DNA from 2 places in the Kineococcus rhizosphaerae genome. Region 2 is predicted to be linked to the other one. Evidence: riboswitches for the same ligand, from Rfam matches in the RefSeq annotation. Region 2 holds a riboswitch; the other holds the start of a gene.
What was found. Region 2 has a riboswitch for S-adenosylmethionine ahead of CLV37_RS22190 (FAD/NAD(P)-binding protein). Riboswitches for the same ligand answer to the same signal wherever they lie in the genome.

Region 1: it holds a riboswitch for S-adenosylmethionine, as region 2 does, so the genes downstream of both, CLV37_RS05030 (ABC transporter substrate-binding protein) here and CLV37_RS22190 (FAD/NAD(P)-binding protein) in region 2, are expected to answer to the same signal.

The regions. Positions count from the first base shown of each region.
Region 1 is NZ_PVZF01000002.1:170,764-175,168, reverse strand. Features, by position in the region: gene CLV37_RS28795 (Rne/Rng family ribonuclease) at 1-2,047, opposite strand, end outside; SAM riboswitch class I at 2,483-2,573, shown strand; gene CLV37_RS05030 (ABC transporter substrate-binding protein) at 2,825-4,201, shown strand; gene CLV37_RS05025 (carbohydrate ABC transporter permease) at 4,198-4,405, shown strand, end outside.
Region 2 is NZ_PVZF01000014.1:3,450-7,854, reverse strand. Features, by position in the region: gene CLV37_RS22195 (amino acid ABC transporter permease) at 1-268, opposite strand, end outside; gene CLV37_RS22190 (FAD/NAD(P)-binding protein) at 265-2,247, opposite strand; SAM riboswitch class I at 2,420-2,514, opposite strand; gene CLV37_RS22185 (ATP-grasp domain-containing protein) at 2,689-3,699, shown strand; gene CLV37_RS22180 (NtaA/DmoA family FMN-dependent monooxygenase) at 3,806-4,405, opposite strand, start outside.

The DNA.
Region 1 (4,405 bases), on a different contig from region 2:
TGCCCGTCATCGACCCGCGGGGGACGTAGACGAGGTAGCGGCCGGGCAGCGAGATCTGGCTGGTCAACCGGGCACCCTTGTGCCCCACCGGGTCCTTGGTGACCTGCACGAGGACGGGGTCGCCGGACTTCAGCGCCGCCTCGATGCGCCGCGGCTGGCCCTCGAGCCCGGCCGCGTCCCAGTTGACCTCACCGGCGTACAGGACGGCGTTGCGGCCCTTGCCGACGTCGACGAAGGCGGCCTCCATGCTGGGCAGCACGTTCTGGACCCGGCCGAGGTAGACGTTGCCGACCATCGTCGTCTGCGCCTGCTTGGCGCCGTAGTGCTCGACGAGGATCCCGTCCTCGAGGACCCCGATCTGCGTCCGGTCGTCCTCCTGGCGCACGACCATGACGCGTTCGACGGCCTCGCGGCGGGCCAGGAACTCGGCCTCGGTGAGGATGGCGCGCTTGCGGCCCTGCTCACGCCCCTCGCGACGGCGCTGCTTCTTGGCCTCCAGGCGCGTCGAGCCGCGCAGCGCGGTGATCTCGTCCTCGCCGGTGCCCCGGGAGGCGGACCGGCGCGGTTCGCGGACCCGGGTGACGGTGTTCGGCGGGTCGTCCGGCGAGGCGTCCTCCCCGTCCGCGGACCCGGCGCGGCGGCGACGGCGACGGCGGCGGCGGGACGAGCCCGACGACTCCTCCCCGTCCTCGGACTCCTCGCCCGCGTCCCCGTCGGTGTCCTCGTCGGTGTCCTCGTCGGCCGGCTCGGCCCCGGTGTCCCGGGCGCCGGTCTCCTCGTCGTCGTCCGAGCCCTCGGCGTCGTCGGCGTCGTCGCGGGTGCGGCTGCGCCGGCCACGACCGCCGCGGCGGCGGCGGCGGCGCGGTGCGCCGCTGTCGTCGTCGGACTCGTCGTCCTGAGCGTCCTGGCCGTCCTCGTCCACCGCCTGGTCGGCGGTCTCGTCGAGGTCCTCCTCGAAGGCGTCCTCGTCGGGGCGGTCCGAGCCGCCGTCGGTGGAGCCGGGCCGGCGGAAGGACTCGAAGTCCAGCGTGTCCTGGTCCTCGCCCGGGGGCGGGCCCGCGGGCGCCGACGCGCGGCGCGAGCGGCGCGGGGAGGTCTCCCGCGCGGAGGTCTCGGCGTCGGGGGCCTGGAAGAACAGGGCGGTCGCGCGCGCCGCGGCGTCGGTGGCCCGCTCGGTCTCGGGTTCGCGGCGACGACGGCCGCCGCGCCGGGCCAGCCCGGCGGCCCGCAGCAGCACCGGGTCGTCCATCAGGTCGTCGGTGTCGTCGGCTTCAGTGGCGGCGTCGGCGTCGGCGTCGGCGGTGGGCTCCTGCCCGGCCGGAGCGGCGGCGTCCACCGACGGCTCGAGCACGGGGGCCTCCTCCACCGGGACGTCCTCGGCGACGGCGGCGACGGCGGCGGGCTCGGCGGCCGCGACCTCCTCGACGGCGGCGGGCTCGGCGGCCGCGACCTCCTCGACGGCTGCGGGCACCACCGGGTCGGCGACGACCTCGGGGGCAGCGGCGACCTCGGGGGCAGCGGCGGGGGCGGCGGCGGTCTTGCGGGCTCGGCGGCGGCGGGCCGGCGCCGGGGCGGTCACCTCCCCGACCTCCTCGACGGCCGGTCCGCCCACCGGGGCGACGCGCTGCTCGGTCGGGGTCTCGGCGGCCGGCGCGGCGGGAGAGGTCTCCAGGACCGGCTCGGGGGCGTGCTCGGGCGTGGTCACCTTGCGGGTGGCCCGGCGCGCCCGGCGGCGCGGCGCCTCGGGGGCGGGTTCCTCCCCGGCCGCCGGGGTGGGGGCCGCGGTGGCGTCGGGCGTCGTGCGGGCCGTCGCGGCGGCGTCGGCGGCCGTCGCGGTGACGGCCTCGGGGGACGCAGCCGCGTCGGTGGTCTCGACCGGCGCGGCGGTGGCCGCCGGTGCCGTCGTGACGACGGGCTCGGCGTGCGCGGGCGCCCCGGCGGGGCGGCTGGCCGCCCGGCGGCGGCGGGGCCGCGTCGGCGCGCTCCCGGCGTCGGCGCCGGTGCCGTTCACGGGTGCTGCGGTGTTCTCTTCCGGGGTCGTGGTCACGGGTCGCTCCGTTGGGCCCGCAGCGCCCGCTCCACCGGTGAACCCCGCGGACGCTCGGGCGTCCTCGTCGGAATCGTCGGGCGGGTCGTCCCGCACCCGACGGAAGTCCTCGCTGCACCGGAGGGGTTCGCGCGGCGCGTGCTCCCCCCGGGCCGCCGGCGGTCGTCGTCCGGCGAACGGGCACGGGGCGCCTGCGAGGCCCTTCCACTGGACCGCGGCGCTGCCCGGGACCCGCGCGCTGGGCGGCGGTCTCGACGGCGGGCCGGGCGCCCGGTGTCGGGGAACGCTCGGCCACGCTCAGTGTCGCACAAGGGCCGCCGGGACGACCGGCCGCGCCGGGTCGCGGGTCGTCACCGCCAGCCCGGCGCCGGGCGAGGCGCGAGGCGCGGCGCGATCGGTCCCCGGCCGCCCCCGGTGTCCGCTACGCTGCGACCAACACCATCCAGAGTGGCCGAGAGACCTGGCTCGTTGACGCCACAGCAACCACCGCGCGAGCGGCAGGTGCTCCCGCCAGGGGCGATGGAGGACTCGCAGTGGACAGCTGTACCCAGCCCCGACCCGGCACGCGGCTCACCCGCCGCTACCACGTCGACCTCGGTCGCACGGCCTCGATGGCCTGTCGCCCGGCCCGGTCGACGCACGCCCTGCGTCCGGGGACGCCGCGCGCGGTCTGACCGACCCGCACGCCCTCCCCCACGGTCCTCAGGCGAGCGCGCCGCTTCCCGCGCGCACCCACGACGGACGACGATCGTCCGCCCACCCCCACGGAGCACACCCATGTCCGCGCCCCTGCGCACCTCCTCCCCGGCGAGCACCCAGCGCCTGATCGCCTCCCGCCGCCGTGTCCTGTCCGGCGCCCTGGGCGTCGGCGCGCTGGCCGCGACCGGCACCCTGGCCGCCTGCGGCGACGGCTCGACCGGATCCGACCTGGCCGCCGGCAAGGCCGTCGACCTCAAGGGCGCCACGCTCAAGCTCATGGTCAACCAGCCCCACGTGCTGGCCTTCACGGACCTGCTGGGCAAGAAGTTCGAGCAGGAGTTCGGGGGCAAGGTCGAGGTCACCGCGATCCCCTACGACCAGCTGACGAGCAAGCAGATCCTGGACGTGCAGGGCGGCGACGGCGAGTTCGACGTCTTCGACTACTTCTACTTCGGCCTCGGCGAGCTCGTGGACGCCGGCGCCCTCGTCGACCTGACGAAGTGGATCGACGCCAACGACGACATCCGCACGGACGACTTCCTGCCGTCCATCTACGACCCGTACACGCTCATCGACGGCAAGCGCTACGGCCTGCCCTTCGACGGCGACACCCACGTCCTCTACTACAACGCCGAGGTCTTCCAGAAGTACGGCGTCGAGCCGCCGAAGACCTGGGACGACTACGACGCGGCCGCCGAGAAGATCACGAAGGACTCCGGCGGGAGCGTGTACGGCGCGATCGTCGAGGGCCAGCAGGTCCCGATGATCCTGGGCTGCTCCTTCATCAACCGCCTCGCCGGCTACGGCGGCACGCTCGTCGACGGCGACGGCGGGGCCGCGTTCAACGGCGAGGAGGGGCTCGCGGCGCTGCAGCACCTCATCGACGTCGCCCCCCACGCCCTGCCGACGCCCCTGCAGACCGGCTTCGACCAGGCCAACTCGGCGTTCCTGTCCGGTCAGGGCGCCATGCTCGACACCTGGACCGACCTGGGCCTGAAGGCGCAGGACCCGGCCAGCTCGAAGATCGTCGACAAGTGGGGCGTCGTGACGCTGCCCGTCGGGGGGAAGAACACCAAGCCCCGCACCGCGCTCGACGCCGGGTTCGGCCTGGGCGTCTCCACGGCAGGCAAGCAGCAGGACAAGGCCGCCGCCTTCGTGAAGTGGGCGACGAACGAGGAGAACAACTTCCTGCTGGCCTCCACGGCGGGCTCGGGCATCGACCCGGCGCGCAAGACGGTCCTCGACTCCGCCGACTACGCCAAGGCCGCGGGCATCGCGACCGAGACGATCCGCGAGGGCCTCGACGGCGACCCGCTGGCCTGGCCGTCGCAGCAGGGCGCGCCGAAAGCCCTGCAGGACCTCGTCGACCAGCTCGCGCTGGCGATCCAGGGCAAGACCGAGCCGCAGGCCGCGCTCGACGAGGCCGCGAAGAGCTGGGAGAAGACGCTCGGATGAGTCAGCTCCTCGACGAACGCCGGACCCTGCCGCGCCAGCGCGACGCCGTCGCCCGGCGGGCGGTGCCGGGCCGGCACCGCCCCGGGCACGTGTCCACGTGGCTGGCGGCACCGAGCCTGGCCGGGCTCGCGCTCATGCTCGTCTACCCCACGGTGTTCGTCGTGGCGCTGGCGGTCACGAAGTCCTCGCTGGCCCGGCCTCTAC
Region 2 (4,405 bases):
CGATGGCCGTGCCGACGATGGTCAGCTTCACGGTCAGCCACATCGATTCCAGGATCGTGGCGGAGAACAGGAACTCACCGACCGTGGGCCACTCCCACGCGGGGTTCGTCACGAGGGCGTTGACGGCCATCGCCGCGACCACCGCGACGACCGCCGTCGCGACCCACCGCCACGGGTGGCGTGCGGGCAGGACCTTGACAGCCCCCGCGGGTTCCTCGGTCGCCAGCGAGCGGCTGGGGGCGGTGCCGGTGCGAGTCGTCTCGCTCATCGACGGTCTCCTGGGAGTTCGGACAGGGCGGTGGGCACGGAGCGGGGCGTGGGGGGCGCAGAGGTCCCGGCCCGCAGCAGGTCCGCGGCGAGCCGGTCGGCCCGCCGGAAGAGCTCGGCGTTCGTGCCCGGCCGGGCGAACGCCGCGGCGGCGCCCTCGCCCGAGACCCAGGCCCCCGTGGCGAAGCGGCGCGGGTGCGGGGACCCGTCGTCGCGGACCAGCCGGCCCCGGCCGTCCACGACGAGCCGGCCGTTCGACAGCCGGGTCTCACCGTCGAGGACCTGGTGGGCCCGCACGTCGCCGCGTTCGCGCAGCCGCGTCAGCAGCACGTCAGAGGTGCGCTCCAGGTCCGGGACGGGCAACCGCGCCTCGACGAGGCCCTGCGCCCGCACCTCGTGGGGCCCGCTGTCCGAGCTGGCGGTGAACGAGCCCGCCCCGGGGTCGGCGACGACGTTCAGCCCGGCCCCGAGGAACCGCAGCAGTCCGGCGCGGGCCAGGGCGGACAGCTGCCGCAACCGCTGCGGCGGCGGCCCGCTGGCGACGTAGCTGAAGAACCCGTGCCACCAGCCGTCGACGTCCAGGGCCGAGGACCGGGCGTTGAGCCGCCCGGCGGCGTGCAGACCGGCGGTCACGACGTAGGCGGACAGCAGGGCCGCGACGACCGCGGCGTCGGGGGAGTGGCGCGCATCGGCCCGCCGGGTCCGGTCGTCCTCGAGGTGCTGCAGGACGCGCTCGTGGACCTCGTCCCCGGACGTCCCCCACCACCCGTCCAGCGGCCGGTCCAGCTCGGCGGCGTCGAAGCGGTCGGCGGGGTCGGGGACGGAGCGTTCGACGAGGTCGTCGACCTCGGCCGAGCCCCAGGCCGCGCGGGAGAACCGGGCGTCGAACTCGGCCGCGGCCAGCGCGGTGCGTCCGGGGTGGCTGCGGAACAGCTCGCGGTAGTGGGCCCCGGCCAGTTCCTTGACGATCAGCGGCCACAGGTCCGCCCGCAGGTCCAGCGGGGCGTCCCCGTGCAGGTCCGCGACGGTCTGCGCCGAGTAGTGGCGCGGCAGCCCGAGGTCCTTCGGGGTCTCGTAACCGATCTTCGAGCGGTACGGGACGCCGCGTCGCGAGCCGACGTGCAGCCGCGGTTCCCGGCCGCTGGGGTGGTAGTCCAGGGAGCCGTCCGGGCGTTCCGTGAACCGCCCGCCGCGGCCCTCGGTCAGGCGCACCACGAGGTCGACGAAGGCCAGGCCCATGCCGACCACGACGACGTCCGAGCCCGGGCGCAGGACGTCGAGGTCCTGGTCGCCGGTGTAGCCCGGGCGCACGTAGGCCAGGCCGTGGGTGCGGGCGAACGTCGCGATGCGCCGTTCGCGGGGACCGGGCCGGACGTCGAGGTGCCCCTGGACGAGCAGCACCGCGTCGACCGTCAGGGTCTCCTCCTGCCCGGCCAGGTGCAGCACCTGACGGCCGTCGCGGGGGTCGTCGGTCAGGTCCAGGACGGTCCGGGCGTGCCGGTGGACCCGCACCCCCGCGGGCAGCCCGGCCAGCGTGCGGGCCCACGCGTCGGCGAAGTACCCGCTGGCGAGGCGGCGCGAGGTGAAGGACCCGGGTTCGTGGCGCAGCACCTCCTCGCGCAGCAGGTCGTCACCGGCGGCGGCCGCGTCGTGCACGAGGTCGGCGCGGTTCTCGTGGACCCACCCGGCCAGCGACGGGCCGCGCAGCACGGGTTCGGCCAGGCCGGTGACGGACTCGTCGGGCAGGACGCTGATGTCCGCGGCCCGCGAGTTCATCCACAGCAACGGGTCCTGGGCCTGGCGCCACACCCGGCCGGCGCCGGAGTCGTACGGGTCCACCACGTGGACGTCGAGGACGGACCCGTCGTCGGCCGCGGCGTGCTGGGCGCCGAGACGCTGCAGGAGGACGAGGGTCCGCGGACCGGCACCGACGACGCCGAGGGAACGGGACGGTGATGGGGACGGGGGAGTGCGTGACAAGGGGGTGCTCCGGAGGTCCGCGCCGACACCGGCGCAGGGGACGTCCGCGGGCGGGGCCGCGACGGACGGGGGTCAGACCCCCGCACAGACCGCCGAGCTCAGACGACCCAGGTCGACGTGGCGCCGGCGGACCAGCAGGCTCCCGGGTGCGGTGCGGGCACTCATCTCGCGACTCCCATCGGTCCTGGCGGAAGCACCCTCGCCCGACGGGTCGGGGGGTTGCTGCGACGTCGACGAGCCAGGTCTCTCGGTCGCTCTGGATGGACGGTTCGAAACTATCCCACCGGAGCGGGTTTCTCCAAGCGCCGGACCGCCCGCACGGACCGTCCCGGGTGGTGAAGCGCTTCCATGCCGGCTGTCGGGCGGACCCACCGCGGGAGGTGGTTCCCTGGCCGGGGTGGCACCCTGGACCGAGAGCTCCCGAACCCCCGGAGGAACCGCATGACCGTCGTCGAGGACACCCGTCGGTGGAGCTTCGCCGCCGACGCCGAACCCCGCGTGCACGTCGTCCACGAGAACCCGGAGTGGTTCCCGCCCTTCGAGGCGGCCCTGCGCGCCGCCGGCGTCCCGTTCCAGGAGGTGCTGCTCACCGACGGTTCCCTCGACCTGGACGCTGAACCGGCCCCGGGCGTCTACTGGTCGCGCCTGAGCGCGTCCGCGCACACCCGGGGCAACGCCCGCACCAAGGAGTACACGCGCGCCGTGGTCGCCTGGCTGGAGGGGTGGGGGCGGCGTGTCGTGGGTGGGTCCCGTGTGGTGGAGCTCGAAGTGAGCAAGGTTGCGCAGCACGCCCTGCTGCGCCGCAACGGGTTCGACGTCCCCCGCACGCTCGCCGTGTTCGGCCGCGACGACCTGTCGACGCGTGCCCGTGAGCTCGAGGCGCCGTTCATCACCAAGCACAACCAGGGTGGCAAGGGCCTGGGCGTCCGGCGCTTCGACACGCACGACGAGTTCGACGCGTACGTCGCCTCGCCGGACTTCGAGGAACCGGCCGACGGGATCACCCTGCTGCAGGAGTACCTGCGCTCGGCCCAGCCGTTCATCACGCGCGCCGAGTTCGTCGGGGGCCGCTTCGTCTACGCGGTGCGCGTCGACACCTCCGCGGGGAGCTTCGAACTGTGCCCCGCCGACGCCTGCGAGGTCCCGACCTCCGGGCAGACGCTCGAGGCGTGCGTCGTCGACTCGCCGCAAGGGTTGTTCTCGCTGCGCGAGGAGATCACCGCGGACACCCCGCTCGTGAAGCGGTACGAGGACCTGCTGCGCGGGGCCGGCATCGAGATCGCCGGGATCGAGTTCCTGGAGACCGCCGACGGGCGCACGGTGACGTACGACGTCAACACGAACACGAACTACAACCCCGCCGTCGAGGCCGTCGCGCCGCGGTCGGGTCCCGGGGAGATCGCGGCGTACCTCGGCGCGCTCCTGCGCACCGAGACCTCGCACCGCCCCTGACGCCCACCGCCCCCGAATCCCGCCGAAGGCACACCTCGCGCCCTGAACTGCTGGTGATCAGGGCGCGAGGTGTGCCTTCGGCGCGGGGGAGCAGCCGGTAACGCGGTCAGCGGCGGGTGAGGGGCGCCCGCAGGCCGAGGTGCTCGCGCAGGGTGTCCCCGACGTACTCGATCGGGTAGGCGCCGCGGTCTTGCAGCGCCGGGACGAGCTGGTCGACGATGTCGTCCAGCCCGCTCGGGACCAGGTACGGCGTGATGTTGAAACCGTTGCTGGCGCCCGAACGCACCCAGAAGGTGAGTTCGTCGGCCAGCTGCGAGGCGGTCCCCGCGAAACCGCGCTCGGAGGAGTGGTGCAGGACCAGTTCGCGCAGCGAGAACTTGTTCTCCTCGGCGACCGCCCGCCACTGCTGCGCCAGGCTCCGCGCGTTCGCGCCCGCGCGGTGGGCCCCGCGCGTCCCGTCGATGTCCTCGATGACCGGGTCGTGCGCCGGCAGCGGACCGTCGGGGTCGTAGCCGGACAGGTCCTCGCCCCACACCTGGCCCACGAGGGACAGCGCGGTGGCGGGGGTGACCTGCTGCTCGAGGACCCAGCGGGCCTTCTCCTCGACCTCGGCCTCGGTGTCGGCCACGACGATCTGCGTCCCCGGCAGGATGAGCACGTCCCCCTCGGGGCGGCCGGCCGCGACGGTCCGGCGCCGGATGTCGTC